3 regions of the Agarivorans sp. Z349TD_8 genome follow, and region 1 is predicted to be linked to each of the others. Evidence: predicted binding sites of a transcription regulator. Region 1 holds the regulator's gene; each other region holds the start of a gene.
What was found. The regulator FliA, encoded in region 1, starts transcription of late flagellar genes. The targets are predictions, from matches to a motif close to CTAAAGNTNNNNNNNNNNNNGCCGATA.
Positions count from the first base shown of each region.

Region 2: ACRRS1_RS11025 (flagellar protein MotY) is a predicted target of FliA. The motif match lies at 5,415-5,441, and genes of this name have one in related genera.
Region 3: ACRRS1_RS15620 (VC2046/SO_2500 family protein) is a predicted target of FliA. The motif match lies at 5,643-5,669, and genes of this name have one in related genera.

Region 1 is NZ_CP194037.2:1,859,366-1,870,070, reverse strand. It holds gene ACRRS1_RS08500 (chemotaxis protein CheW) at 1-462, opposite strand, end outside; gene ACRRS1_RS08495 (ParA family protein) at 459-1,244, opposite strand; gene ACRRS1_RS08490 (flagellar motor protein MotB) at 1,245-2,159, opposite strand; gene ACRRS1_RS08485 (flagellar motor protein) at 2,161-2,907, opposite strand; gene ACRRS1_RS08480 (protein-glutamate methylesterase/protein-glutamine glutaminase) at 2,900-4,033, opposite strand; gene ACRRS1_RS08475 (chemotaxis protein CheW) at 4,065-6,155, opposite strand; gene ACRRS1_RS08470 (protein phosphatase CheZ) at 6,167-6,907, opposite strand; gene cheY (chemotaxis response regulator CheY) at 6,919-7,302, opposite strand; gene ACRRS1_RS08460 (RNA polymerase sigma factor FliA) at 7,429-8,154, opposite strand; gene ACRRS1_RS08455 (MinD/ParA family protein) at 8,147-9,040, opposite strand; gene flhF (flagellar biosynthesis protein FlhF) at 9,030-10,439, opposite strand; gene flhA (flagellar biosynthesis protein FlhA) at 10,477-10,705, opposite strand, start outside.
Region 2 is NZ_CP194037.2:2,428,385-2,439,089, forward strand. It holds gene ACRRS1_RS10995 (DUF3466 family protein) at 1-329, shown strand, start outside; gene rmf (ribosome modulation factor) at 477-653, shown strand; gene fabA (bifunctional 3-hydroxydecanoyl-ACP dehydratase/trans-2-decenoyl-ACP isomerase) at 708-1,244, opposite strand; gene ACRRS1_RS11010 (AAA family ATPase) at 1,323-3,278, opposite strand; gene ACRRS1_RS11015 (Na+/H+ antiporter family protein) at 3,354-4,676, opposite strand; gene rnt (ribonuclease T) at 4,687-5,349, opposite strand; gene ACRRS1_RS11025 (flagellar protein MotY) at 5,470-6,339, shown strand; gene ACRRS1_RS11030 (ATP-binding protein) at 6,481-7,893, opposite strand; gene ACRRS1_RS11035 (response regulator) at 7,883-8,539, opposite strand; gene ACRRS1_RS11040 (tetratricopeptide repeat protein) at 8,543-9,178, opposite strand; gene ACRRS1_RS11045 (SDR family oxidoreductase) at 9,193-9,999, opposite strand; gene ACRRS1_RS11050 (TenA family transcriptional regulator) at 10,009-10,692, opposite strand.
Region 3 is NZ_CP194037.2:3,461,769-3,472,473, forward strand. It holds gene ACRRS1_RS15590 (carboxypeptidase M32) at 1-429, shown strand, start outside; gene ACRRS1_RS15595 (hypothetical protein) at 618-947, opposite strand; gene ACRRS1_RS15600 (ketoacyl-ACP synthase III) at 1,171-2,268, shown strand; gene cobT (nicotinate-nucleotide--dimethylbenzimidazole phosphoribosyltransferase) at 2,426-3,466, opposite strand; gene ACRRS1_RS15610 (YchJ family protein) at 3,764-4,225, shown strand; gene purU (formyltetrahydrofolate deformylase) at 4,254-5,090, shown strand; gene ACRRS1_RS15620 (VC2046/SO_2500 family protein) at 5,087-5,617, opposite strand; tRNA gene ACRRS1_RS15625 (tRNA-Tyr) at 5,782-5,865, shown strand; cyclic di-GMP riboswitch class I at 6,247-6,333, opposite strand; gene ACRRS1_RS15630 (response regulator) at 6,502-8,157, shown strand; gene ACRRS1_RS15635 (ion channel) at 8,299-9,279, shown strand; gene ACRRS1_RS15640 (FKBP-type peptidyl-prolyl cis-trans isomerase) at 9,436-9,912, shown strand; gene ACRRS1_RS15645 (cystathionine gamma-synthase family protein) at 10,008-10,705, opposite strand, start outside.

The DNA of each region.
Region 1 (10,705 bases):
TGGGCTAACTTCACTAATACGATGAATTCCGCCCAACTCAGTCAAGGGCACTCCAAAAGTAACGCCTGCAACTTCAAAAAATAGAACCTGAAACTCATTATCGGTTTCGATATTGTGCCATTCTTCCGGTAAAGGCGCTTCAACAAGCTGCTCTTCTACTTGAATACTCGTTGCTGGCAAAGACTCATCAGCAGGCGCTATATGCTCGGGTTCAACTTTTGGTGCAGGCTGTTCTGGTAACTCTTTAATAGGGAGTAATACCGGCTTAGCCTCCGCAACAGCGGCAACTCGTTGCTCGGCTTCTGCGAACAAAGTCGCAAGCGGCTTCACTTGAGGTTCAGGGGCAAACGAAGACTGATTCAAGGTTTCACTAACAGGGCTGAGAGGCACACTTTCAGGTTCTTTCAATAAAGAATCAAAATAACTCCCTAAAGCCTGCTCCATCAAGGTATCGCTATTCATAATAGCCCCTGCTCATCGGTCATCTGCAGAAGATGAGCGAGTAAGGTTTGATAAGCAAATACCCCGCGGCAATTTTTTATATGATAGGAAGGTGGCGCATGCCGTAGGCTAGCATCTCTAAATTTGGTGTCGATGGGTATCACTGAATTCCAAATGTTGTTCGGATAAGTTTCTTGTAGTTCCTTTAAGGCCGCTAATGAAGCACGAGTTCGCTTGTCATACATCGTTGGAACAACTGTATAGCGTAAGCGGTTAGGACAAGAGCGTTGCATAATACTCAAGGTTTTAACCATGCGCTCCAAACCTTTAATGGCTAAAAACTCTGTTTGAACAGGCACTAATACTCGCTCACTCGCAGCTAAAGCATTAACCATCATCACCCCCAGAACTGGTGGGCAATCAACTAACACATAATCATACTTATGTTCAATACGCGCCAAAATGCGCTTTAAAATCAAGCCCATTCCCTCACGCTGCCCCAACACTTTATCCAAAGTAGCTAAAGCCATACTTGCAGGAATTAAATCTAAATTATCAAACGAAGTCGCTTGAATACTATGAGTCACCATCGCATCATCGAGTTGACTGTTTTGATAAAGTTCATAAAGAGTGCCCTGAACACTATCAACATCAAATCCCAAATAACTGGTGAGCGACGCATGGGGATCAGTGTCGAGTAATAGGACACGTTTTCCTTGTTGCGCTAGTAGACCAGCCAGAGATATCACCGTTGTAGTTTTACCGACACCGCCTTTTTGATTAGCAACCGTCCAAACTTTCACCTATTCTTCCTGCCTTGTCGTAAATCGCACCCCACCACCTTCCAATGGCACCGCTAACATTGTCTCACTATCTGGCTTAACAACTTTCTGCTCATCTCCCGCTGGCGCTTGTTCGACAACTGACGATTGGGCAATTGAAGAGTCCCAAATGTATTTAGAGAGTGCAATGACCACCCTTCGATTTTGTTTATCGCTTTGCAGTTTTCCGTTCACGGATAACGGGGCATATTGAGCGTAGGCTTCGATAGCCATTCGCTGCGGTTGAATCCCATCTGACTGCAATTCCCGAACAACTCTTGTGGCCCGAGCGGCTGACAACTCCCAATTGCTTGGATAGAGTTCACTATCAATACTTTGCTCGTCGGTATAACCACGCACTCGTATATAATTATCGACCATTTTAAGCTTTTCGGACAAACGTAAAACCAACTGTTCAGCAGGCTTAAGCAAGTAAGCACTACCACTAGCAAAAAAAAGTCGACTATCTAACTCAATGGTTAGCCAGTCTTCATCACTATTTATTACTATGTCGTCAGTTTTGAAAATATCTTTAAGTTCAATAGCCAATTGGCTTGCGAGTTCGGTTAGATTAGACTGAGCAACTGAGTTTGAAGTCGTTGGCGGCACGTTAGGCATGATAACTTGACCATCCAAAATCGAGTGACCATATTCCATCAGCAATTCCGTTGACGAGACCGTTTCATTCCGTTCAGCTTGCCCATCAGAAACTTCAAATAAGGCAATCGCCTGTTGTAAGCGTTGTTGCAATTCGGGGTAATCTTTTTCATTGGTAATCGCCATCGCGTAAAGTACTACAAACAACGCAAACATCAATGTCATATAATCAGCGTAGGAGACTAACCAACGCTCTGTGTTTGCATTTCGCTTAGCAGCTGCAGCATAGCGATGACGCATACTAGTCGATATCCACAACGAAGCTATGTAAGCGACGCTTTACTTCAATACTACTGGCACCTTCAGCGATTGAAACCAATCCAGCTAAAGTCATTTCCTGATAAATAGCGCGATCCCCCGCTTGCGAGCGAAGTTTATTGGCAAAAGGCAAGAAAATAAAATTGGCGAAACCAACACCATAAATGGTCGCGACAAATGCAACCGCAATTCCCTTTCCAAGTAACTCAGGACTGCTTAAAAAATCCATAGCCTGAATCAAACCAAGTACTGCACCGATAATACCCACCGTAGGGCAGTACCCCCCCATGGCTTCAAACACCCCCGCCTGACGTTCCAAACGACTTTGTTCTAAGTCGATGACATCTTCTAAGGATTGTTGTAATTGTTGAGCTTCGGCACCGTCTATCAGCATTTGTAAACCGCGTAAAGTAAACGAATCTGCATGTTTTTGCTGTTGTTCTAGGCCCAAATAACCATCTTTACGAACAATATGAGACCAATTCAATATCAATTGAATTTGGTTCTGTACATTATCTTGCGACTGAAACCAAACCTTCGGTATCACTTTCAGAGCTTGCACAAATTGTTTGCTCGGCGTTTGTAACATCACCGCGCCGATAGTCCCCCCCAATACAATTGTTAATGCATGTACATTGACTAAATCGTCTAACGACCCACCAGCAAAAACATGACCAAACCCAACAGCTGAGAACGCTAAAATAACGCCAAAGATGCTAAGTTTATCCATTACCAATTTCCATAACTATCGCTTCAGAAAAACGATCGAGAGGCATTTGATTGGAGGCGAGTCCAGCACTTGCGACGGCCTGTGGCATACCATAAACAACACAACTGGCTTCATCCTGAGCCCAGATCGTTGAGCCTTTATCTTTCAATAAACGGCAACCATCTCGCCCATCAGCCCCCATACCAGTCAAAATCATGGCTAAAACGTCGCCCTGATGACTTTTCGCCAAAGAAGCAAAAGTAATATCGACACAAGGTTTATAGTTGACTTTGTCATTGCCATCAATAATTCGTAAGCGACCATACTGACCGCGAGGCTCAACTAACATCTGTTTGCCACCGGGTGCGAGATAAGCACAACCCGGTCGCAATTCATCTCCATCCTCGGCCTGCTTCACATTAACCCGTGACAGTGTATTTAAGCGTTGAGCAAATGCAGCTGTAAATGTAGCTGGCATATGCTGAACTAATAAAATGGGCTTAGGAAACCCAGCCGGCAACTGCGTTAAAATTGTTTGCAAAGCCACCGGACCACCGGTAGAGGTCCCTATCGCGACTAATTTATAGCGTTTTCCTGAAGGTTTAAACACACCAGACGTACGAACCTTGCGCTCTACCGAAGGTTGGCTGCTTGCCGCGGTCGTCGGCCTTAGTGGCGTCCGGGCGCTTGGCGTCAAAGGTTTGTCGGCTCGGGGAGTCAGACTCGATGGCGCTCGACGCGCTATCACTCGGCGTCTGGCAATGGCCTTTACTCGTTGTTGTAACAAGCTGACGGCTTCTTCACGATCACGAGCAATGTCTTCAAATTTTTTGGGGATAAAATCAAGTGCACCAGCATCTAGAGCATCTAAGGTCGCTTTAGCACCATCGTGGGTTAACGATGAAAACATCAGCACTGGCGTGGGATGTTTGGCCATAATTTCTTTTACAGCCGTAATGCCATCCATAACTGGCATTTCAATATCCATGGTAATCACGTCAGGTTTTAAACTTGCAACCATTTCAATGGCCTCGCGGCCATTCTTAGCTGCACCTATCACCTCAAGGCTTGGGTCAGCGTTAATAATCTCGCTGACTCGACGTCTGAAAAAACTAGAATCATCAACAACTAATACTTTTATTGCCATACTCAATTCTTTTTAAGGGCTGTGCTCGGCGTTATAACTTACGAGCGTAGCGTTTTAGTAAACTAGGAATATCGAGTATGAGTGCGATACGACCATCACTGGTAATCGTCGCCCCGGCCATTCCAGGGGTACCTTGCAATAACTGGTCAAGCGCTTTTATCACAACTTCTTCCTGCCCAATGAGGTTGTCAACGACAAATCCCACCTGTTGTTGGCCTATCTGTACGATAACCACATGTCCTTGAGAACTTCTCTGTCCAGATTGACTATTACGGATCAACCAATCTTGCAAATAAAATAGAGGTATAGCTTTATTACGGACAATAACGGTTTCCTGACCGTCAACAACATTGGTTTTGGTTAAATCCAGATGAAAGATTTCATTTACACTGGTGAGTGGTAAAGCAAAAGTCTGTTTACCTACATCAACCATCAAAGTGGGTAGAATAGCTAACGTTAATGGTACTTTGATTTGTAAAGTAGTACCGCCTCCAAGCTTAGAATCAATATCCACAGAACCGTTCAGCTGGGTGATACTGGTTTTGACCACATCCATGCCAACACCACGCCCCGAAATATCAGAAATCTCAGTTTTTGTCGAAAAACCTGGTGCAAAAATCAAACTATAAGCATCTTTGTCTGGCATTCTTGCCGCCGCATCGGCATCTAAAACACCGCGCTCTATAGCGATAGATTTAAGCTTATCTGCATTCATCCCCGCGCCGTCATCTTCGATCATCAGCAAGATATGATCACCCTCTTGCGAGGCTGACAAACGAATGACACCAGTACGCGGTTTTCCTGCCGCTTCACGTTGGTCTGGCATTTCAATGCCGTGATCAACCGAGTTTCGCACTAAATGCACCAGTGGATCGGCTAACGCTTCCACTAGGTTTTTGTCTAAATCGGTATCTTCACCGACCAATTCCAAGTTAATATCTTTCTTCAAACTACGAGCTAAATCACGAACGACTCGAGGAAAACGACCGAACACCTTCTTAATAGGCTGCATTCGAGTTTTCATCACTGCACCCTGTAAATCAGCGGTCACAACGTCAAGGTTAGAGGTCGCCTTAGCCATATCCTCATCATTACTGGTTAAACCAAGACTAACCAAACGATTACGGACTAAAACTAATTCCCCAACCATATTCATGATTTCGTCGAGAGTACGGGTATCGACGCGAACCGTCGTTTCCCCCTGAGGGGCTTGTTTGGGCGCTGCTTTTGCCGGCTCAGACTTGGCTGGAGCAGCAGCTTTCGGAGTAGCTGCAACTTTTGTTGGTGCAACTTTCTTCGGCTCGACCTTCGGGGTGACTTCGGGCTTGGCTGCCGCCTTAACCTCAGGCGCTTTACCGGCACCATGCAGCTGATCTAATAACTTTTCGAATTCATCATCGCCAATTTCGTCACTGTTCGTCGCCGTTTCCACTGGCGTAACAGCGGCAGGTTTAGCACTTGGTGCTTTAGAGCCATGTAGCTCGTCGAGTAGCTTTTCAAACTCATCATCAGAAATATCGCCACCACTCGCAGTTTCGCTAGGGGCTGCAGCACTTACCGGACTCGCTTGAGAAGCCGCTTTTGGAGCACCAGAGCCATGCAACTCATCGAGTAAGCTTTCAAATTCGTCATCAGAAATATCATCAATACCAGTGCCAGTAGCTGATTTACTCTCTGGAATTTGCTCGGGCTCGGGCTCAGATTCCGGCTCAACCACCACCTGATCTTCTGAAGCAGGCCGAGATAATTGATGCAATCGCTCAATAAGCTCTGGCGAAGCTGGTGTTAAAGGTTCTCTTGCTTGCACCTTAGCAAACATATCATTCACGGAATCAAGTGCTTCAAGTATGACATCCATTAACTCTGATGACACCCCGCGGCCACCGTTACGTAATGTGTCAAACACATTTTCCGCACCATGACAAACGTCAACGAGTTCAGTTAATGATAAGAAACCAGCACCACCTTTAACGGTATGAAAACCCCTAAATATAGCATTCAATAAGTTACTATCATCAGGACGTTTTTCTAGATCAACAAGCTGTTCAGAAAGCTGCTCTAGGATCTCTGCCGCTTCTACCAGAAAGTCTTGTAAGATGTCTTCATCTACATCAAACGACATGCGCTACTCCCTTAAAATCCTAAACTAGACAACAAGTCATCAACATCGTCTTGATCGTTAACAACGTCATCCCTTTGTTCTTTATTAATTATAGGGCCTTCTGCTTCAACACCCGATTTTTTATCATCTTGACCAGGAGCGACATCCACCATGTCAGTGCCAAACAAGGTGAGCATCTCAACTAAATTCTCTTCAACCTCCTGAACTAAAGTGATCACCTTTCGAATCATTTGCCCGGTAAGATCCTGAAAATCCTGTGCCATTAAAATTTCAGTAAGCATGTTACGTAGTTTATCGGCATCAGATGAAGAACTAGTCAGAAAAATATCGATTTGGTGACACAGCGCTTTAAATTGGCCTAACTCAATTTTCCGATCCATCAAATTTTGCCATACAGGCATAATATCATTGATATCATTGGTTAATTTATCAGCAATCGGCAAACCCGACTCGACTGCATCCATCGTTTTATTAGCAGCTTGATCGGTCATTTCGATGACATAATTTAAACGTTCTTTGGCATCGGGGATTTCTTGGTTCGCGAGTTCATTGATCCGAATATCCAATTTGAAATCATTTAATGAATCGTGAAGTTGACGAGTGAGCTGGCCAACTTTATCAAACAGCAAGTTAGCTTTTGGAGCACATAGCTCACTGACTAGTTGGTTCGCCTCGGCGACCTTTCCCATTTCAAGTAGCATCACCAGTTGTTGCGCATCCGCTAATGAAATAATCGGAGTATCGGTGCTCACGCGTCTTCCTTTTATTGTAATCTTTCGAAAATCTTATCGAGCTTCTCTTTTAAAGTAGCTGCTGTAAAAGGTTTTACAATATAACCATTTACTCCGGCTTGTGCGGCTTCAATAATCTGTTCACGTTTCGCTTCCGCGGTGACCATCAATACAGGCAGGTGAGCTAAACTCTCATCGGCACGAATGTTTTTCAACAAATCGATACCTTCCATACCAGGCATATTCCAATCAGTCACTACAAACTCAAAATCGCCACCCTTAAGCATTGGTAGCGCGGTGTTACCGTCATCGGCCTCATGTGTATTGTTGAAACCTAAATCTCTCAACAAGTTCTTAATAATCCTTCTCATTGTTGAAAAATCATCAACAACCAGAATTTTCATATTTTTATCCAAGGTACGTCCCCCAGCTGGATGTTTTACTAGCCCACAAACGGGTCACAAATTTATGTAATACATTATTATGCCTTAATAAACACAATTTTAGTCCATCTTTTATAAGTTTTGTAAGGATGAATTTCTCTATTGTGTCCAATCTCGCATTCGAGTTTTCACTCTGGCAAGCGCTTGACTATGAATTTGACTCACTCTCGACTCACTAACGCTTAATACTTCACCAATTTCTTTAAGATTAAGCTCTTCATCGTAATAAAGCGATAATACTAAGGCTTCTCGTTCAGGTAGCCCTTTGATGCACTCCGCCAAAGATTGTTGAAATCGTTGATTTGCAAAACCTTCGAAAGGACGATTTTGCTCGCGACTTTCTTCGTTAGAAATGACATCCTCGTTTACCCCAAGGTCCTCAATGCCTAAAATTCGCCCGCAATTAACATCCGCTAGCATCGTATGGTATTCGCGAAGAGAAACCCCGAGTTTTTCAGCAACTTCAGCGTCTTTAGCGTCACCATTTTTTTCTCTTTCAACAGCAGCTATAGCGTCACTAATCGCGCGACTATTTTTATGTACAGAACGCGGAACCCAATCGCCACGGCGTATTTCATCAAGCATCGCGCCGCGAATTCGGATCCCTGCATAGGTTTCAAAGCTAGCACCTTTAGAGCCATCAAAATTACGAGCGGCTTCTATCAGCCCGATCATTCCAGATTGGATTAAATCATCCACAATAACACTAGCCGGTAACCTAGCCATTAAGTGATGGGCAATCCGTTTAACCAAAATGGCGTGACGCTCCACTAACGCATTAGTGTCGTTAACGCTGGTATTGGCGTAGGCGGCAACTTTATTCACTAAGCTGCTCTCTATTCTTGCGTTGTCCAAATTCGAGAAGATTCTCGATGAAAAATTCTAAATGTCCTCCCGCTTGCTCAGGTATCGGCCAAGTAGCCGCTTTGCTGGCTAAAGAACGAAATGCCAGAGACGCTGGTGACTTAGGATAGGCTTCAACCACAACACGTTGTTTGCGAACGGCCAATCGGACATTGTTATCATAGGGAATACAAGACACTAACTCGAGAGTGGCATCTAAAAATCGTTCCGTCACCCGAGTCAGCTTGGTAAATAACTCCTGACCTTCTCTTAAACTACGAACCATATTGGCAACTACTTTAAATTTATACACCCCATGATTATTAGAGAGTAGTTTAATCAGGGCATAAGCATCGGTAATTGACGTTGGTTCGTCACACACGACGACTAAAATATCTTGCGACGCTTTTGCAAAACTCAACACCATATCAGAGATGCCCGCTGCGGTATCAACCAGCAAAACATCTATCGGTGTTTTCATACTACTAAAAGCGCGAATTAAACCTGCATGTTCCGCAGGGCTTAATTCAACCATGGATTGAGTTCCTGAAGTTGCTGGCGCAATCAGAATCCCATTTGGTCCCTCAACTAATACTTCGTCAAGAGTGCACTCTCCCGATAGCACATGCGACAGATTTTTAGTCACGCGCAGCCCAAGTAGCACATCAACATTCGCCAAACCTAAGTCCGCATCAAGGACCATGACTCGCTTGCCTTGACCCGCCATTGCAATTCCCATGTTAAGCGTCACGTTGGTTTTACCAACCCCACCCTTTCCACCAGTCACTGCGATTACTTTCACATTATTTTTTTGTTGCATCATTCGTAAGCCGCTAGCTTGATCAAAATCATTATGTTTAGAATACATCCGAAACCTTCTGTTGTTCGGTTTCACTAAACCAAAAGTGTTGCTGAGAATGCTTATCTATCACCGACAAAGCTTGCTCAACTAATTCGCTAGGCACCGCCACTGCAATATCTTCTGGTACTTGCTGACCATGAGTAACGTAACTGATTGGTATAGCATGACGCAAGGTTACATTTAACACTTCACCTAACGCTAAACTTTCATCTAATTTAGTAAGTATGGTACCAGCCAAAGGAATTCGCTTAAATTGATTTACAGTTTCTTCAATTACCCGTCGCTGAGCATTGGCTGACATCACCAAATAATTACGGATATTAACTTGGCTATTTTTGACTAACTTGTCTAATTGTTCATGTAGACGGATATCTCTTTGGCTCATACCAGCGGTATCGATTAAGACTAACTTTTTATCTTTAAACTGGTATAAAAGCTGGGACAACTCAGCTTCATCATTCGCCACTCGAACTGCACAGCCCATAATTTTACCATAAGTTGCCAGTTGCTCATGAGCACCAATACGATAAGTATCTGTGGTAATCATCGCCACGCTATCGGGGCCATGGCGCATAGCAAACTGCGCAGCTAATTTGGCGATAGTGGTTGTTTTACCGACCCCCGTCGGGCCCAATAAGGCAACCGCTCCACCTTTTAACAATATTTCATCTTGGCCGACAGGGAGCTGATTTGCCAGTAATTCCCGTAAATGCTGCCAGCCTTCTTGTACGCCTAGCTCTTCGGGGATATAACCAGCCACCTGATCGGCCATATCCTCATCAAAACCAACCAACTGTAACTGTTTGATTAACATCGCTCGAACAGGCTCTTGCCGCTCAACTTCCTGCCACATTAATCCCGACACTTGATGTTCCAACAACTTTCGCATCGCCGCCATTTCTTTCTTTAATTCACCCACTTCACTGTGATTCGCCTCTGCGCTTGGCGTTGCAATACGGCTTGCCGCAGGTTTGGCTGCTGAACCTTGCTGTATCCACCCTTGCTGCTGAGCCAAGGAGCGAGGAGCCTGAACGGTTCGAGGCCGTTGCGATTTATTTAAGCTGGATTGTTGCAAATTTTCTTGCTGACGCTTTTGATGGCGCTGCATAAAATTAGTCAAATTATCTTTGAGGCTCGCATTTTCGTCAAAATCATGACCAAGCTGTTGGTTTGTTGACGTTTTAGAACTGTGCTTAGGTTTGACGGACGATAAATTGACGCTATCATCGGCTAACTCTCGTGATGAGTTTTCTCCCTTAGCATTAGTCTTGGAAGGCTCCACCGCAGCAACAATCTCTATGCCTCCGGTCACCTTTTTGTTGGACATGATCACGGCATCACTACCAAGAGTCTCTTTCACCTCGGCTAACGCGGTCCGCATGTCTTTTGCAAAAAAGCGTTTCATTTTCACTGGTCACCTTCCTTTTGCTTACCCATTGGACCTATTGCCCAACTGAACTCACAATACGTATTTGTTTATCTTCCGGCACTTCTTGATACGACAGTACACGTAATGCAGGCATTGCTGTTTTAACGAACCTCGACATACTCGAACGCAATATACCGGATGTCAATAATATCGCTGGTTGGCCTGCTAATTCTTGATTTTGGCATGCTTCAGTTAAAGATACTTGCAGTTTTTCGGCCAAACCTGGTTCCATTCCTGCACCA
Region 2 (10,705 bases), 570 kb from region 1:
GGAGCCTCAATTCCTTAACTTGTTATGAACAAGACGGACAACCACGGATGCCACTATATCGGATTGAGTATGCTTCTCAAATCCTCGATGACGGCACTGTTTACGCGAGTGGGTATCACTACGAAACACCGGATGACCTTATTCATGGTGTTAATCCGAGACCCGTGTTACTGCGTTTAGAGCGTAACCCTGTAGTCACTGATATCAATGATATTGCTCGTTGCCCAATGCTTGAAGAAGCGTCTTATGAGCGCCAAGGTGCAGGCGTTTCTTGGTTTGGTTTATTGTTATTACCCTTAATTTATGTGAGACGCTTCAAAAAACGTTAATCTTTTTGTTGGTTGTAACAAAAAGATCAAATGCTTAGCGAATACTTAAAAATTTGTTTTTGATCTTTGTAAAACGATAGGCGATAGTAGAACGGTGGTCCTAAACGGACCGCTGGTTTATTTTCTGATCTTGATGAGGAATAGTCTATGAAAAGACAAAAACGCGATCGTTTAGAAAGAGCGCATGCCAAAGGTTATCAAGCAGGGTTATCTGGTCGTTCTAAGGAGACCTGTCCGTACGGAGGAGTTGACGCGAGAGGGCATTGGTACGGAGGATGGCGCGAGGCGCTTGAAGAACGCGTTTCAGGATTAGACAATCATTAATGAATAAAAAAAGCCCTGTTGGTTAACAGGGCTTTTTTATAGGAGATGATTTACTTAGAAGCTTGATGTGTCAGTAAATAAACCAACTTTCAGGTCATTTGCGGAATAAATTTCTCGCCCATCGACCTCTACAATACCATTGGCAATACCCATCACTAATTTGCGCATGATTACGCGTTTCATTTGGATTTTATAGGTCACTTTCTTTGCTGTGGGTAAGACTTGTCCAGTAAATTTAACCTCACCAACACCCAGAGCTCGTCCTTTTCCTGGACCGCCACTCCAACCTAAGAAAAACCCAACTAACTGCCACATCGCATCGAGCCCGAGACAACCTGGCATCACTGGGTCGCCAGGAAAGTGGCAACCAAAAAACCATAAATCTGGATCAATATCTAATTCGGCAATAATTTCACCATTTCCAAATTCACCACCTTCATGACTAATTTTGAGAATGCGATCCATCATTAACATATTGGGGGCAGGAAGCTTACTATTTCCTTCACCAAATAAAAGACCTTGGCTACAGTCGAGTAATTCTTGGCGTTCATAGCTAGTTTTACCTAGATCTTTTTGTGAAACCTGAGTCATGATTTAAACCTTTAAAAAATTTGCCGCTACTTTAGCGAACAGGTGTGCGCTAAACAAGTCCGATGACTAATAAATTTGTTAGAGTTTGAATACGCCGAGTATTTTTCTAAGTAAGTAAGCGAAAAAACTGTTGTTTTGGCCTTCAGGATGAATGTTTCTATGGATCTGTCCATAGACACTTTGCGCATCATATACATCACCGGCAGGTTGATTAAAGAGTAACTGAACGGCTTGTTCAATATGCTCAATAGCAAACAACTTAAGTTTACCTTGAGTGCAGGCCTGTATCACATCGTGATTCAAATTTAACTGATTAAGGTTGGCTTTGGGAAGTATCAATGCAAAGGGGCCTGCAATCTTACTTTGTTGAGCTATCCGATAGAAGCCTTCAATTTTTTCGTTAAGCCCACCAACTGCGAGAATATTACCTTTTTGGTCGAGCGCTCCGGTTACGGCGAAGCTTTGTTTAATGGGAAGGTTCGCCAATGCGCTCATCATCACCAAAGCGCCCGCCATTGAGGCACTATCACCATCGATCTCATGATAAGATTGTTCAAATACGATGTTACCAGACAGCGGGAAATGGTGTTCTTTGGCAAATAACTCGCTGAGATAACCTTGAATAATCATCATGGATTTTGCATGAATATTGCCGCCTAGCTCAGCTTTGCGTTCAACATCGGTAAAATCACCTTCGCCTTGGTGAGCGGTCGCAGTGATCCGGATTGGCTCTCCAAAAGACAAACCGAGACCGTTAAAGTCAATAACTGATAAGCCATTGATTTGACCTATTTTTTCACCAGAAAGCTCAATCTTAGTTTGTTGATCTCGATATGCTAGATCACTAAATTGTTGCTGGCTATTGATGTTTCTATGTAGTGTATTTAATGCGCTGGCGAAGCCCTCGGCATTATGGTTCAGCTGTAAATGGGCCAATAAACGAAGTGGCTTGATGATGTGGAGAATATCGAGGCTGAGCAAGTCGTTATGTTCACACAAGCGTGAGGCATAACCAAGTACCGAAGTATAAAGTTTAGCATCGAGTGGTGCTAGTTTCGTATCGCTCAGCGTAGCATTAATCTGACTTAGATAGGCTTCGATATTGACACTGTTTAGTTCAACTTCACTGGGTAGTTCGGTTTCAATCAAGCTGAGTTGATATATTTCTGGGTCGAGTTCTAACAGAGCAGAGATAGCCATCGGCTCACCGAGTAATACGAGCTTCGGTTTGAAGTCTGAGGCTTCTGGTATCATTGTCGCTTTGTGACTCTTCGCTCGAGACCAATCCAAACGGGATGATTTTAAGCAAGCCTTTAATTCAAACCACAATCCGGGATCTGCTATAACATCATCACTATTGAGCACAAATACACCGTGCGGAGATTGTTGGAACAAACCTAAGTCGATGCCTGTTAAATCGGCAGCAGAGCTACCACTGCGAATTGAGCCAAACAGAGCAGCTCTTGAAAACTCTGGACACAGTATTGGCTGATGTTGGCTTTGCCAAACTTTGTAATAAGCTGAAATATCATTCGCCGGCTGTTGTTCAATTAAAGCATGATATAAGTCTTGAACAGCATCAACTAAGCCGAGTTGTTGCTGGCAGCTGTGTAGCTGTATAAATAGCGACTCATTGGCTTCAGCTTGTACGCTTATGCTCGATGCTGGCTCAGCTCTGATGAGTTCGTTTAGTTGTTGCATGAGTTGCTTAAATAACGGTAGAGAGCCTGTTTTAAGCTGAAAATAACTGGGCTGATAGGGCGTTTTTGGCCGGTACAACATGACATAGTTTGATGGAGGCGCGCTGGTTATGGTTGGTGAGCGCAACAGGGCTTGAAGTATTGACTGATGTTGTAGGTAACTGGCTGCTTGGCATAGCATGAGAGGCAGACTAGGAGCTTGTGACAAAAAATAATCAAAGCTTGCTTTTGCCAAAGGCATTAAGTCTGCCCATTGGTGATGACTATTGGGAGTCACATTAGCCAAATTAAATGTAGGCTGTAGTTTATCGAGCGGTATTTCAAAGTTGGTCAAGTTGGTGTTCCCATAAAATATTAGTCGTCAGACGCGAGTCGTTAAATCACCAGTAAATCAGATTGTTATCACTTTTTATAAAACAATAACTGCTATCCAGCCAAATACCAATAATGGTAGGTTGAAGTGGATAAATGTTGGTACAACCGTATCCCAAATATGATCATGCTGGCCGTCACTATTTAATCCCGCCGTTGGACCTAAAGTTGAATCGGATGCCGGTGAACCCGCATCACCCAGTGCCGCCGCTGTTCCCACTAAAGCAACGGTTGCCAGTTCCGAAAATCCTAAAGAAATAGCTAAGGGGACATATATAGCGGCGATAATCGGGATCGTTGAAAACGATGAGCCGATCCCCATGGTGATTAACAGACCCACAATCAGTAATACTGCTGCGGCTAACATTTTATTGCTACCTAACATATCTGCGGCGCTCGATACCAAGTCGGGTACGCCACCGGTTTCTTTCATTACGGCGGCAAAGCCCGCTGCGGCAATCATAATAAAGCCAATCAAAGCCATAAGTTTTACGCCTTCAATGAATAAATCTTGGCTGTTTTGAGGGCGGATCCCTGATGCTGTCGTTAATAATAGAAAGCCAGCTAAAGCGCCGATAATGATCGAGTTACTATAAAGCTGAATCGCCAGAGCTGCGAATATAGCAATAATGTTAATCAACAGCTTTTGAGTCGGCATTGCAGGCGCGGAACTCGCCGAAGCCTTAAGCATATCACTACGATATTCGCGTGGTTTACGATAAGAAATAAAAATCGCACTCAGCAAGCCGACAACCATCCCAAGAGCCGGGATGGTCATAGCCAAGGGAAGTTGTGCTTTATCGATACTTAAACCATTGTTTTGTAGATTGGTAAATAAAAGTTGATTTAGGAAGATGCCACCAAACCCAACTGGCAACCACATATAGGTTGTAACCAAGCCAAAAGTTAAACAGCAAGCGATTAAACGGCGATCGATTTTTAGCTGATTTAAAGCACCAATCAGCGGTGGAATTAAAATGGGGATAAAGGCAATGTGCACTGGCACCAGATTTTGCGAAGCGATGGCCATGAGAATGATGGCGCTTAACATCAACCATTTCACTAAGCTTAAGCGGCTTTCTCGGTGTTTGTCTACGCGGCTGATAATCTTTTCGGCAATAAAATCAGTCAGTCCACTGCGAGATATTGCCACAGCAAAAGCACCAAGTAGGGCGTAACTGAGAGCAATTTGAGCACCATTGCCTAAACCTTGTTCGAAGCTAGAAATTGTTTCCGCCAGGGGCAGTCCTGAAACGAGGCCTCCGACTAACGCGCTAATGGTGAGCGCTAATACTACATTTACCCGCATGAGACTAAGTATTAGCATTAAACAAACGGAAACAACAACGGGGTTAAACATGAATGAGATCCTATGGTTCTTCAGGGGTATCTTGTGGAATAGGAAGCGGCCAACCACCTAAGGTCTGCCATTTATTTACTATTTTGCAAAATAGTTCTGCGGTTTTTTGCGCATCGTAAAGTGCCGAATGAGCTTCTTGATTACTAAATTCAATATCAGCTTCCCGACAGGCCTTCGCTAACACGGTTTGGCCGAGCGCTAAAGCGCTCAAACTTGTGGTATCAAAACTCACGAAAGGGTGAAAAGGGTTACGTTTGATCCGACATCGCTCAACCGCAGCGTTAAAGAAACTCATATCAAAAGCGGCATTGTGAGCCACCATGACAGCACGGCTACAGCCGTGGGCTTTCAAGGCCTTACGAATTGGCTTAAACATTTCTTTTAGTGCGAACTCTTCACTCACCGCAGCACGGAGCGGGTTTGTGGGATCGATACCGGTAAACTCTAAAGCAGCTTTTTCTAAGTTTGCTCCCACAAAGGGATCAACGTTAAATTGCACGCTGTCGAGTACATATAACTCGCCATTTGCATCGAAGCTGAGTAAGCAAGCCGCTATTTCCAATAATGCATCGGTGTTGGCATTAAAGCCTGCCGTTTCAATGTCGATAACAACCGGGTAATACCCTCGAAAGCGGTTCGACATAAGCTGAGAGCTGTGTTCTGTAATGGTCATAATCTGGCATAGTATTTACTGAGGCGCGCATTATTACAAAAGCAGCAAAGAATCGCGAATTTGCTTTAAAGATAATTGGCCTTTGGCCGATATTTTAAGGAGAACAGAGGATTTGCGACTATGAAACCTTATTTATTGTTAACTTTGGCGCTTGGGACGACGGTCACTCACGCTAGTGTACGCAGCTATTCAGCATCAATGGACGATTCAACCTGGGTCATGTCCAGCCAATCTCCTATTGAATGTCGTATGGACCATTTTATTCCATCGTTTGGGATCGCTAGTTTTGTTAGTCGCGCCTCGAAGAATGTTAATTTAGACTTCTACTTAGACATGTACAAAATTTCGCCGCAGACGCATCAGGTTTCATTACGCAGTGTGCCGCCGATGTGGAAACCTGGGGCAAGTTCTAAAAAAATTAGTGAATTGTCTTTTTACCAGCAATTTGACGGTTACGTGCATGCCCAGCCAGCTTGGCAAATGCTGAGCGAATTAGAAGACGGTAATATCCCCACTTTTTATTTTGACGATTGGTATGCTAATAATGCGACGACATCGGTGGGGATCTCATCGGTTAACTTTAAGCAACAATATAACGATTTTTTGAAGTGTGTGGGGCGATTGTTACCTTACTCATTCGATGATATCGCCTTCACGGTTTTGACTTATCAATCCAATAGTAACGAGTTGACTCCGCGTTCTAAACAACGTTTAAGATTGATTGGTGACTATGTCAAGAATGACCCAGACATTGATGTTGTATTGGTTGATGCTTACACCGATAGTTATGGTGGTAAATGGACAAATCAAGAATTGTCGGATAAACGCGCCAAGCGAATCAAAGATTTTTTTAAATCGAGTGGTTTAGACGACAGCGTGATCGAGGTGGCGGGTCATGGTGAGCGGCGCCATGTCGCAAGTAATGATAATACCTTAGGTCGCGAACGAAATCGCCGAGTGGTTATTTCCTTAGGTAAAGATCTACTCTAAATTTCTATGATGTGCTGTAATGGTGGCGCTTTATGACTCAAGAGCCAACAGCTAATCGCCTAGCGAATGTCGCCCGCAGCTAAAGGCTGCGAGCAGCTTGTTGAGGACGAGCATTAACAGCGTCAACTTAGGCGTAAATACTTAGCTTCTTTGATTAAAACGAACCTGAAAGGTATTATGCTGTTGAGTGCGCGGTAATAAGCGTACCGTCGCGTGATGTAGCTCTGCAATATCTCGGCTAATCGACATCCCTAAACCCGCACCATCGCCTTTTTCGGTATTTGCCCGATAGAAGTTATCAAATAGTTTCTCTCTGGTGTCTTGGCTGATGTCCGTACCACTATCACTGATCGTGACTTCGATGTCATTGGCTTGCGCCTTCAGTTTGACGTCAATTTCACTGTGGCTTCCTGAGTATCGGATTGCATTATCAATTAGATTCCTAAATAAAATACTTAATAGTATTTCATCACCATCAATGTAACAGCTATCGCCTTCAAAACTGAGTTCTTGATGTTGGCGCAGTGCAATGGGGGCTAAATCTGCTAAAGCTTGCTGTAGAACTTTGGCAAGATCAAAATTTTGGCTGATTAAATCTGTGATACTTTCCACTTTGGCAAGTGTGAGTAGTTGATGTAACAAACGATCGGTACGATCAATGCCTTTAAGAATGTTATCTAAATCTTGCCTTAGTTGCTGTGGATTTTCACTAAGAATAGCGTTTTCAGCATTGAGTCGTAAGATGGTTAATGGGGTTTTTAGTTCATGAGCTGCCATACGAGTAAAGCGTTTTTCCCGTTGCCAAGCTTGTTCCAGCTGCACTAGAAGCTGGTTTAAAGCATCCACTAAGGGGGACAGCTCTCGAGTTTGATTGGTCACATAGATCCGATCTAATTTGTGTGCACTACGTTGAGCAATGGCGGTACCCAATTCGGCAATCGGTTTGAAGTTTTTGTCGATTAGAAGTACCAATAGCATGATCAGGCAGGGGACCAGGATCAATTGCGGTAAGGTTGCGGTAAAGGCAATTTTATCGATCACTTCTTGGCGGATACTTTGTTTTTCTGCCACCACTATATATTGCTGGTGCTCAGAAGTATTCGCCATTGCTAGTTTAAAATATCGCCACTGCTCATTTTTCATTGAAATGTCACCATAGCCAGAAGCGTGTTTTAGCAGTGGCAGTGGTCCAAGCCGCTTGTTTGAACTCCATAGTAGGTGCTCATCTTGATAGAATTGGAATAAGATGTTTTGCTCATAAGGATGGCCGTAAGCAGTCGCAGGGCTGTCATCATCTTCGGTCAATTTTTGAATACGATTCATCCATAAATCAAATTGTTGCTGTTGCTGAGTAAACGTTAAGCGGTCGGTCGCAACAGGACTTACCATGAGCAGCAATTTTGCCGATTGGCCGAGCCGGGCGTCATAGACTTCTTCAATTTCATCGCGAGCAGATAAAAGACTAAAATACAGTGAGACCACCAGTAATAAACTTGCAACTACAATGATCGATATTGTTAATCGGCGCTTTATTGAGAATGTTTTATTTTTCAATGATATAACCCACACCTCGAATGTTCTTGATCACTTTGTTTGGTACTTTTTTACGCAGATTATGAATATGTACTTCAATGGCGTTGTCACTGGTTCCTTCATCCCAGCCATGCAGTGACTGTTGTAGTTTCTCTTTACTCAGAACTCGGCCTGCATTAGTGATTAAACTTGCTAATATTTTGTATTCGTTGCGGGTGAGTTTTAGAGGATTTTGCTGAAAGTTAATGGTTTGTTCAATGAGAGAAAGTGATAGTTCTCCTAATTGGATTGTTTCATTTGCGCTACCGGATTGACGGCGGATCAACACCCGCAAACGGGCTAATAACTCTTCGAGGGCGAAGGGTTTGCCGAGGTACTCGTCGGCACCAGCATCCAGCCCTTTAACGCGGTCGTTAATATCATCGCGGGCCGTTAAGATCATCACCGGTAAGTCAAAACCAGTTCTGCGAATTTCATGCAGTACTTCTAAACCGTCAATGTCGGGGAGTGTCAGATCTAAAATAACGGCAATAAATTGTTCGGCTTTGAGTGTTGCTGCGACCCCCATGCCACGCTCAAGCCAATCTACAGTATAACCGTGGCGCGTCAGTGATGCAGTCATTGATTGGCCGAGTAATACATCATCTTCTACTAGTAACAAACGCATAGGTTATTTTAAGCTCTCCAAACGTAAGGCGATTTGTTGTTGCCGACCTTTGTCTGCCAGCGGTCGATCTGGCCGAGCTGCGGCTTGCTGGGCGCGGGTTAAATATTCAATGGCCTGTTGCTTACGGCCATCTTCAGCCAAAAAGTCACCATAAAAATAGTTTGGGTCAATCCCATCGGGATTAAGGGCTAGTGCTTGTTTAAGCATCGCTTCTGCCTTGTCATCGTCGCCAAAACCGATTGGCCATCCTGGCACTTTGTAGTATAGCGAACCTAAGCTGGTATAGGCAGAGCCATCTAAAGTTTTTGGGTTTTTATCAATTACTTGCTCTAAGAGTTGCTTCGCTTCTTTGGCTAAACGTAATGCGGATAAACCGCCTTTGGCGCCAGCTAGTGAGGCTTTGTTAATTGCTAACCAAACTTGTAACTCCAAATCCTTGGGATCGTTATTTACGGCTTGATAGTTGAGCTCGATGAGTTGTTCAAAACATTGTACTTGTGCTTTGTTTGGTTCAACTTGGTATTGGCAATGCGCCCAGTCACTTTGGATCTGTGGTAAGTTGTCGTTTGCAGCGAATGAAGCGCTGCTAGCGAAAAGGCTACTCACAAGTAAGCCGCTTAAGGTAAGAGTCGTTTTCATTGTATGTTCCTTGTTTATTGGCTGTTGTGATTAATGAATTGGTGGATTGTCGCCTGTTGTTTACGAATCGAGTTTGCGACCAGCGACGGGAATATTTGATTCACTCGAGCAAATAGCTTTTCTGGCCAACCGATCCATTTCGCACGGTGTTCATGCTGGAGTATATTCAGCACATGCTGTGCAACAATTTGCGGTAAGTCGCTATGGTTGCCTAATTGTTGGTTGAGTTGACAAACTGCATCGCTATTGAGTTCGGTGTCGGTGGCGCGCGGCGCAAGGTAAAGCATTCTGATTCCGGTACCATCCAGCTCTCTATCCATGGCTTCACTAAAACGATGTACGCCCGCTTTTGCGGCGCAATAGCTTGCGTAGCCTGGATAGCCGATCGAGCCAAAAGTGGAACCAATGTTAAGAATGATCCCTGGGCGGCTAATCCAATCCAAAGCTGCCTGACTTAGTATGATTGGGGCCATTAAATTTAGCTGCATTTCTTGTTGTAGTGACTCAGTGCTTCGTTGCCTGAGAAAGCGAAATTGATTGCTACCAGCATTGTTGATCACAACACTAATCGTTTGCCCCTGTTGTTGGTAGTCAAGCGCCACAGATTTGAGCCGTTTGATGTCGTGAGAGGACAGTAAGTCAATACTTAAACTCTGGTGTCGTTCAGGGGCGCTAAGGGATTGGCGCAGCACTTCTAGCTTTTGCTGATTTCTTGCCACTAACAATAACCGTGCACCTTGCTCACTAAGTTGCTTTGCGATGGCTTTTCCAATCCCGCCAGATGCGCCTGTTAGTAACACTGTTTTGTCTTGAATAAGCATTTCTTATCCTTATGCTGCCTGCTCGGCAGCACTAATATTGAGCTCTCTTAACATCTGCCCGTAGAGTGAAAACACCATATTGGCCGAATCAATAATGACCTTTTGATCATCCTGATCTGTGATTTGATTCATTAACTCTTCAAAAAATAAAATGTGCTGTTGGTCTAACTCACTATGCGAAAGCAAGTAACTAAGAGCTTCATCGGGAAGGTCAAGCGTGCTCTTCACTAGCTTTGCTATCTGAGCGCCAACTCCCACGCTAGTGCCTTCCAATACCCAAACCATGCCAAATAAAGCCAAAGGATTATGACGATCAATCTGGTGATACAGGTAGGCAACCATCAGCTCGATAGCTGGGCTCACTTTACCTTGGGCTTGATTGTCTCGAACTAGTTGGGCGTTGCCATGACAAGCTTCGATATCATTCAAGATCCACTCATGATGACCTTGTTCTTCGGTAATATATTCTGCGATTGCTTCTCGTACCCACTCGTAGTCCGCTGATAGTCGGCCACCGCAGGCCATGAGTAAGGGCACGGTATGTTTCACATGGTGATAGGCTTGAGTGAGAAAGGCGAGGTACATTTCGCGATTAATTTCCCCGCGACTACAAGCAGCGAACACTGGCGCTTGTAACATTTGTTGTTGAGCAGCTCGGGTTTGTTGTTGTAAGGTTTCAAAAAAAAGACTCATTGGACTCTCCTGC
Region 3 (10,705 bases), 1.6 Mb from region 1:
TATCCTGCACACATCATGTTGCGCTACGAATTAGAACGAGACCTGATTACCCAAAAAATTACCGTGGCTGATATCCCGGAGTTATGGGATCTCAAAATGCAACAGTATTTAGGACTATCTACACAAGGCAATTACCAAGATGGCTGCATGCAAGACGTGCATTGGCCTGCTGGTTTAATCGGCTATTTTCCGTCCTACTCACTCGGTGCAATGTATGCTGCACAATTTCACACAGCGCTGGTGAAACAACATCCGGAGGTACCCGCTCAAGTTCAAACCGGTAATTACGATACGGTCTTTGCCTGGTTACAAAAAAACATCTGGTCACAAGCCAGTTTCTACCCAAGCGATGAACTAGTCAGCCGCGCCACTGGCGAAAACTTAAATAGCCAGTATTTTAAACAACACCTTCAAGCTCGTTATTTATAATAGTTGTGACGGCAGCTCGACAATACGGTTCACTGCAAGCTTAATAAATGCAAGCAAGCGATTGTTTACGTGAATGAAATTATTAATAAAACAAAAGCTTGCGAGCATTAACAAGACGACTAGTCGCTCACCATAAGTCGCATCAAGCATATTTATCGTGAGCGTTCCCCCAAACTAGGGCTGAACACTCATGAGTGTCCTACCTCATCCGCATCGAGTAATAACCATTCCTCGCTCCTTAAGGGAACTGGGGCTCTCACTTCGCAAATGTCACTCAATGGCCAAATAAACATCTCAGCGAAAAACACGGCTATATCATCCAGCTCACCATTTACCGCGACTTTTTTAAGTAGCGGCAAGGCCGCTATCTGTTCAGAAGCAAAAGCGAGCCGAGTCAAGGGATCGGCGCAGATATCAATGCTTAGTTCAAAATAGCGAGTAAGGTGATTAAAGCGCGAGCATTCAATTTTATCGTCGTTTGGGAATGCTGACGCGAATTGTTGACCTGTCACCGTCATATAAGACCTCAATCTAGTTATACCAGAGCTTATAAGCTATCCATGAGCCCAAACCAAGCAGTCAATTTGCCTACACTTAAGTCTGAAAAAATAGACTCAAACTGGGATATCTAGCTTAAGTCATAAAACCAACCAGTCAAGCTCAAGAATCAGACAATTTGGCTATTTAGCATGCATCAGGCATAATCCTTGGCACATTATAGTATGAGAGTTTCTAGCCTTTATGTATCACGCCGAAATTACCGGATGGGGCAAATGTATGCCTCCTGCACGTCTATCTAACCACGATTTAAGTACTTTTATCGACACATCCGATGAGTGGATAAGTAGCCGAACAGGTATTAAAGAGCGTTGTATATCGCATGTGGATATCGCCGAACTAGCTGCCAATGCAGGTTTGCAAGCTCTCGCTGCGGCAAACTTAGATGCAGCACAACTCGATGCAATTATCTTGTGTACCTGCACAGCTGGAACAACAGTGCCAAACAGTGCCAGTCGCGTGCAACAGCTACTACATGCCGATCAAGCGGCCGTGTTTGACATGAATGCTGCTTGTAGCGGTTTTGTTTACGGCCTACAAACTGCGGCGGCCTTAATTCAAACAGGAGCAATGCAAAGAATATTGTTAATTGGTGCCGAGCGCCTCAGTCAATTGCTCGATTGGACCAAGCGCGATACTGCTGTGTTATTCGGTGATGGTGCCGGAGCGGTGATCATCGAAGCCAATGATGATCCAGAAAAAGTTGGATTTTTAGCCGCTAAGTTAGGTTGTGACAGTGAAAAACGGGAAATTTTATCAATTGCGGATTTTGGTACCAACCGCAAACGTTTTAGCGGTGTAGATACCCTGTACAACTTCCAGTTTGAAGGGCCCGAAATCTTTAAACGTGCCGTAAAAGGTATGGGAGAAGCTGCCAGCAATGTCTTGGCTCAGGCACAAGTTGCTAATCATGAACTTAACTTCATCGTGCCTCATCAAGCCAATCTACGGATCATCGACGCTCTCGCCAAACGAATTGGCGCCCCCGATGAAAACATCATGATCAACATTGAAAAATACGGAAACACCTCAGCAGCAACGGTTCCTGTCGCCTTATGTGAAGCCTTAGAGCAAGGTCGAATTAAGCCCGGTGACAATGTCTTATTAGCAGCTTTTGGCGCAGGACTCACCTGGGGAGCGGCCGTTATTCGCTGGGGAAAACGAGTGACGCCAATCAAACAATCCACCGCCAGCCTGCCCGCTTGTAATCAAAGCGCCTTAGAACTGCTGGCCCCTGCCATCGAAGGTTGCCAACAGGCAAGGAAAGCACAACTCACTTAACTCAGCGCTTCCAGTGTTGCGGTCGAGCCAAGCCATATCAAGTCGACCGAGGATTGCTTTTCAATATTAACGACTTGCAGCAATGGCCATCGATTGATTTAAACCGATGGCCTAGATGTTCTCTGCATGCAAAATCAAGAATAGCCTTGGACCTTAGCTAGCCCTGCTGTTGGCTCACCCCTGCCGATTCAAATGAGGCCATTTGATTGAGAAAGGCGACAGCGGAACAAACCAAGGGATAAGCTAATACTGCGCCGCTCCCTTCACCTAAACGTAAGGACAATTCTAACAAGGCATGAGCATCCATCGCCTTCAATAAACGCTGATGTGCCTGTTCCGCGCTTTGGTGGCAAAACACCATATATTGTTTCACCAGAGGATTGATTTGATAAGCAACCAACGCTGCAGCTGAACAGATAAAACCATCCACCAAAATCACCATCCGCCGACTCGCGGCTTCAAGCATCGCCCCCACAATGGCCGCTATTTCTAAACCGCCAACCTTCGCCAACCATTGTTCGGCCGTATAATCTCCGCGATGATGGTTCATTGCTTGCTCTAATACCGCAACTTTATGTGCCAAACCTTGGTCATCTAAACCAGTGCCTCGTCCAACACAATCGCTAACCGGGAGTCCCAAACAACCAGCCATCAACGCGGCTGCACTGGCTGTGTTGGCGATCCCCATTTCACCGAAAGCCAATAAATTAGATCCCTCTAAGGCCGCTTGACGAACTCTAGCCACTCCAACCTCCATCGCCTGCTCCGATTGCGCTTGGGTCATCGCGTCTGAACTTAAAAAACTTTTTGTTCCAGCTGCCACTTTACAACACGCAACCCCCTCTTCTGAAAGTAATTGGCTAACACCAACATCAACAATCTCAAAAGCAAAACCGTGCTGGCGACAAAATACATTAACCGCCGCACCCCCTTCCACAAAGTTTTGCACCATTTGCGCCGTCACAGCTTGTGGATAAGCACTCACCCCAGCTAAAGCAATCCCATGGTCGGCGGCAAATACAATCATTTTTGCGCGCTGGATCACAGGTTCAAGGGTCGACTGTATCAGGCCTAACTGACAAGCTAATGACTCCAATTGGCCCAAAGAACCTTGTGGCTTGGTCTTCAAATCAATCTTATTTTGCAGTGCCTCTGCCAAACCAAGCTGCAAAGGCTCAATTACAAATTTAGTACGCAAATTCAATTCCCTAGCAATCATAATACCTCGTTTAAGCTTAACTCGTTTAAGCCTTAGCTTTAACCAAAACATGTATTTATCAAAGATTAACTTGTCCCTAAGCAAGCCAGCCATAGATCGCAGATGAAGGCTTAAAAAAAAACGATTTACAATACAAGTTTTCACTTTCTATTGCTCGACATCTCAAAGTCACCGCCTAAAAGAAAGCCGCTAACGAACGAACTCTAAGCAATTTTCAGCTGTGTTATTGCCAACTTCTTGCTACACTTCGCCCTCAGTCAAATTAGAGGTTCCAGAGTGTTAGTTTGCCCTTGCGGTAGCGGCTTGAACTTTGTTCAATGTTGTCAACCCTATATCAGCGGCTTATCAAGCCCGACTCATTGTGAGCAACTAATGCGTTCCCGCTATAGTGCCTATACTCTGGGTGATGCGAACTACTTATGGCAAAGCCATCATCCGGACTTTCGTCCAAGTGAGCAGCCCTTAGCACTCAACGCCGAGGAAGCGACACAATGGGAGAAACTCGAAATTTTATTTAGTTGCGACCGACTCGATGGCAACAGCGGAATTGTGGAGTTTAAAGCTCATTTTCGCGAGCAAGGCCAACTTAATATTTTGCATGAACGCTCTAATTTCACAAAAATTGCTGAACATTGGTTTTATACCGATGGTGTATTTTCTCCTTCACCCTTGGCTCGCAATGCTGCGTGCCCCTGCGGGAGCGGGAAGAAACTGAAACAGTGCTGTAAAAAATCTTAACTTTAAAGCTGAATAAATCGAAAACACCATGGAAAGAAAAATTCTTTTAACCGAATGCCCAGATGCCAAAGGTTTAATCTCAACCATTACCAACATCTGTGCCAAGCATCAACTCAACATTATTAAAAATAACGAATTTGTCGATAATGAAGTGGGACGTTTCTTCATGCGTACCGAGTTAGAAGGCTATTTTAACGACCAAACTTTGCTCGCTGATTTAGACAATGCACTACCTATTGGCAGCGCCCGTCGTTTAGTCGGGGCCGGACGCAAGCGCATCGTGATCATGGTCACCAAAGAAGCACATTGCTTAGGCGATTTACTCATGAAAGCCGTATACGGTGATATGAATGTTGAAATTGCCGCAGTTGTAGGCAACTACGATATCCTACAAGCGCTCACTGAGAAATTTGACATCCCCTTCCATTACATTAGTCATGAAGGATTAAAACGTGAGCAACATGAACAGCTGATCATTGAAACTGTCCAACAATATCAACCCGACTATGTGGTACTCGCTAAATACATGCGGATCCTCACACCAACATTTGTCGAGGCGTTCAGCAATAAGATCTTAAACATTCATCACTCGTTCTTGCCAGCTTTCATTGGTGCTAAACCTTATAAACAAGCCTACGATAGAGGGGTTAAAATCATTGGCGCTACCGCTCACTTCGTGAATAACGATCTAGATGAAGGTCCTATCGTAGAGCAACACGTGATTCATATTGACCATACCTACAGCGCGCAAGAAATGGCAAAAGCTGGGCGAGATGTAGAAAAGTCGGTATTAAGTCGCGCCATGCAACAAGTGCTCGATGAGAAAGTATTTGTTTACGGGAATCGAACTGTAGTTTTTCGCTAATTATAATATTTAACTTTAAGCGGCTTCGAATAATCGAAGTTGCTTAGTACTTGATAAATTTCACTACCTTTTACTTCTACATCGGGTATGACTTGCAGTGGTTTACTAGCCGCGCCATGTTTTAACCGCGTCAGTAGACTCACGTTATTCATGACCTCTTCACGAACTCCATCGAGCGTATCGTCCGCGCAGGCGGCATAACCATTTAAGGCTTGCTCCAAACGAATCGTATCAATTGAGCCCTTTTGTAAATGCTGACTCCAATTCGCCTGCACTTCGAACTCATCAGCCTGAGCAATTAGAGGGCGAGCTTCACGAAGCTGCAATTGAGCTCGCAGATCTTGCTGTACTTGTTCGGCCGCAGGTTTTTGCATGGAAAATTGAGCCTGATCGCAAACGTTTTGGCTCAACATACTCAATAGCAGATGAAAATGAGCAAGATCACCCTGCTGAGAGCAACGATTAAGCGTATCGCCTAACTGCAACTCATCACACAAACTATGATTTCTTATCTGCTCAACTAACATTGCGCCCCCTTCTACTGATTACCTATATCGGTAGAAAGACACAAAACTTTAGTTCACATTCACGAAATGAACAGATATTAAGCAAACAGTCTTAAGCTATAAAATTTATCGCCTTTTTTACTTTACAGCTTAACAAGTTCTGGTAATATGCCGCTCCACAAGCAGGAGGGGTTCCCGAGTGGCCAAAGGGAACAGATTGTAAATCTGTCGCGAAAGCTTCGGTGGTTCGAATCCACCTCCCTCCACCATCTTGATAAAAAAAGACACTTTAGGTGTCTTTTTTTATGTCTTAAATTTAGCATCATGCTTGATAACCTCTCAGTAATGCCGAGCAAGTAATATGCTCACTAAGTTATGGCGATGCTGCACAACAATCAGGTTAACCTTCATTTTAACCGAACCCAAGTAAACCGCTCATGAATAGATTTTAAAATAAGACAGAAAATCAGTAGTTAGATTTGCAACAGAAGATAGAAGATAGAACGAGAAAATATTTAGGACTAAGCGCCAAACAAATACGCCAAGCTAACTTAGCTTGGCGTTCCAACCAAATACGGAAAGTAATAAACGGTAAATAGACTAACTCACTGAGAGGTTAAACAACAATGTTGTAAATAAAACCACTCAACTAAGGCGGTCCAGCCATCTTAAGAATATAATTCTCAAGATCTGTAACTTTCCGACCTTGGATCACTCCAAGTTTGGCTTTGACTCAGTGTTGACAAGCTAAAAAACTCATCAACGCCTTAATAGTAAATCAAGCACTGCTAGTTTGGCAAGGTTTTATAAATGATAAGCTTAAGCAGCTAGGCCGCTATACTTACACAGCTTCAACCTTGGCAAAGTTGTGCTAGGATATCGAAAAAGGATTAGATAACACGGTAATGGCAACGCAATACAACTATAGCGGAAAAAAAATACTCATCGTTGATGACCAGCGCGCTTTTCAAGTGATGCTTAAAGCCATGCTACAAAACTTTGGAGCAAGCGATGTCTATTTTGCGACAACTGGAGAAGCGGCCGTTAAAGCTTGCCGAAAACGAAAGTTCGACATTCTATTGGTGGATTATAATCTAGGTACAGGTAAAAACGGCGGACAATTACTAGAAGAGTTACGCGTCAGCAAACTACTCGAAGTGGATGCATTATTTTTTATTATTAGTGGTGATAATAATAAGAGTATGGTGCTCAGCGCACTTGAAATGGAACCTGACGAATTTATTACCAAACCATTTTCACAGTTTCAATTACACAATCGCTTAGCCAGAGCCCACCTGAAAAGACAGTCCTTACGTGATATTTATCACGCACTGGCCGATAAAAACTATAGCAAAGTAATTGAGCTATGTGACCAACAAATCGAGAAAGAGAGTCGTTACAGCAACTACTGTAAAAACTTAAAGGTAGAAGCACAAATTGCTTTAGGGGAATATGAAAACGCCAAACTAGCGTTAGAGGCGATCCTAAAAGAGCGAAAACAAACTTGGGCCAAAGCGACCTTAGGCCGGGTATATCTGCTACTCGATGAAAATAAAAAAGCAATTGATACGCTCAGCCGCTCCATCGCAGAAAGCCCACTGTTACTCACCGCATATGACTGGTTAGCTCGAGCCTACCGCGCTGAGGGAAATATCGAAAAAGCCCTGGAAACCGTGCTAAAAGCTTCTAAATTAGCCGTAAACAGCCTTGAACGCCAACAACTATTGGCCTCGCTAGCGATTGATGCTGGAGAACTGAGTTTAGCGAAAGAAACATTCTCAACTATTTTGCAATTGGCACGCCGCTCTATTCATCGGGGGCCACATCATTTATGTAACTATGTACGAAGTTTAATTGATGAAGCCCAAGGCGAAGAAGACCTATACCGTAAAAACCGCTTACTACAAGAAGTAAATTCAGTGCTGTTTCATGCCAGACGAGAAGAAGGCAAAGACGAAGACTTTAATTTCGATGCTTTCGAAGGGATCAGTCAAGCAAGAGTACACGCGACCAAAGGCGAATTAAACAAAGCTAAAAGACTCTTGTTTAGCAGCAATGATGGCCTACTCGACTCTCCGGAAAAAGTTGCGGTTGAGTTACTACCCGATACCTTCCTCACCTTAAATTCAGTGGGAGAGTTTGAATATGCAATGCCCTTTGCTGAAGAGTTAGAAAAACGCGATAATATTGATCCAATATCGCTATCCTCAGCACATAAAGTTTTAAAAGATGAGGACTTTGAACAGAAACTTGGGCTGTTTCGCGAATACAACAAAATGGGCATTGATGCCTACGAAGAACAACGTTATGACGAAGCGACAAGCCACTTTGACAAGGCCCTGCAGGTCGCACCGGGAAACACCGGGGCTATTCTCAATAAAATCCAAGCGATTTTGAAACAAATCAATCTCTCAGATAAGGGCGTCAGTGGGCAATTGCTAAACGATTGTAAAGTTACCATCAAATTACTCGATGGCTTGAAGCTCAACGAAAATCACGCCGAGCGTTACTCAACGCTAAAGAACGAATTTCAGCAGTTTGGTAGTAAAAACAAAAGTTAATATATTGTTTTTATTGAACAACTTTAGCATTTTCTATCAAGGTAGATCTCACAGCTCTAATTTTTGGCTTACACTTAAATAAGCAACCAACACTGGCTTGCTCACGACCTCAGAGCAAACATATCAAAGAAGGCGAATCAGATGGTTCGAAATAACCAATGTTCGTATCAAGATGACTCAGGGCTCCCTTGCCATGAAAAGGCCTTGAGCAATGGATTGTGTTTTTGGCACGATCCCAATGAAAATAAAACTGGCCCCGAAATTAAAGAACAACTAGAACGCTACGCCCAAAATGGCGGATTAATGCGTGGAATATGCCTTAAAAAAGCCCAACTATGCGATATCAATCTAGTCAAATACAACAGTAAACAAGGCTATGATATGACTGGTGCCGATCTTTATCGCTGTAACCTCAAAGCCGCCCACTTGTTTAATATTAACCTTCAGGGTGGCAGTTTAATGAAGGCAGACCTTCGCGACGCTAACCTTAATCACGCAAACCTAACTCAAACCAACCTGCTGGGTGCAAAAATGGAAGGTTGTAAGTGTGATAGCCTTAAGGTTGGAGCGCGTGTCATGCAAGAAAAGTTGGCCCTAACAGCGGAACAAAAGCAAGATATCGAGTTAATGAATGACTATTACCAGCAAGCAGAAGAAGTCTATCGAAGTTTACGTAAAAGTGCTGAGGCTGAAGGGCTGTTTACCACCGCAGGACATTTCTTACGTAAAGAACTCACCATGCGCCGTTATCAAATGCCTAAGTATTCCTATCCAAGAGCCATTTCAAAGCTAGTCGACTTAGTCTGCGGCTATGGTGAATTACCGATGCGAGTTATTTTTACTTCTCTGGCGATTATTTTTAGTAGTGCTCTGGTCTATCTGTTTACCGGCATCCATTTCAACGGCAATATTGTTACCTTTGATCTTAATCAAACAGCAACTCAAAACATGGTCGCCTTCTTTGAATGTTTGTATTACAGCGTCGTGACCTTCACGACTCTAGGTTATGGGGATTTTACCCCTGTAGGATTATCTCGTGTTTTTGCAGCAATAGAAGCCTTTAGCGGTAGCTTTATCATCGCCTTATTTGTTGTAGTATTTGTGAAGAAAATGACTCGCTAGCTCGCCATGAGCAGCATTATTTTCGGTGACTCGTGATGTATTTTAATCAACACTTCAGTTAAAGTTGAAGATTCACCTCAGCGCTATAGCCGTAGGCAGTATCTTTAAACTGGTCGCTATTGCGAACCGCCCCCCTTGATAGAAAAGGATAGTTTTTTGAAATTTATTGTATTAGCAATACTCGCTATTTTGATTGTTGTGTTTTATATTCGCCAGCAGAATCATGCAAAAATAATTAAAAGTAATCAATTACTTGGTCAATATTTTTTGGCTAATAATGCTCAACAACAAGGCGTTGTAAGTACCAGCTCCGGCTTACAATATCTAATTCTTGAAAACAGAGGCAAGTCAGCGAAACCTTCAGCAAGCAGCACCGTGACCGTGCATTACCACGGGAGCCTACTCAATGGCCTAGTATTTGATAGCTCTGTTGAGCGAGCGCAACCGGCGCAATTTCCTTTAGGGCAAGTCATTAGAGGCTGGACCGAAGGCTTACAACTGATGCATGAGGGTGACAAATATCGCTTTTTTATCCCTAGCCACTTAGCCTATGGAGAACGCAGCATCGCCTCAATTCCAGCGGGATCGACCCTTATTTTTGAAGTGGAGTTACTTTCTATTGATACCCCTTAAGCATTCGGCATCTCAAGCCAAATAGATCTAGAAATAACTCATAAAAAGCCCGAGCAACAGTTGCCAAGGCTTTTTAAACACGGTGCTAGCACCATCTAAAACTGCAATAAGGCCTGCTCAAAATCAGTCACTAGGTCGAGCGTATCTTCGATGCCAATCGAACAACGGATCATCGTCTCGCTAATCCCTGAAGCTTGACGTGCTGCTAAACCCATTTCGTAATAAATAGTTTGAGCGACTGGCAGCGCTAAAGTTCGATTGTCGCCCAAATGAGTCGCATTAATCACGATCTGAAGCCTATCTAAAAAGGCAACGCAATCAATCCCTTCAATCAAGTCGAAACTAACTAATGCACCAAAGTGTTTAAACAAACTTTTCGCGCGTTGATGCTGAGGATGGCTCTCCAAGCCGGGATAATACACTTTAGCCACTTTAGGGTGTTTGGTTAATAAACGTGCTAAAGCCATTGCATTGGCACACTGGCGCTCCATCCGTAAGGCCATCGTTTCTGAGCCCACCGATAATAGATGAGCAGCCTGTGAACTTAAGGCACCACCAAAATCACGAAGTCCTTTTTTCTTAATCTGATTAATCCCCCACATTTTAGGATCGCCACTACGGTAGGCCTCAAAAATATTAGGAAACTTCGACCAATCAAATAACCCCGTGTCACTCACCGAGCCACCAAGCGCATTGCCATGACCGCCCACATACTTAGACAAGGAAGTGACAATAAGACTTGCGCCCACGGAAGCTGGCTGAAACAAATAGGAAGAAGTTAAGGTATTATCGA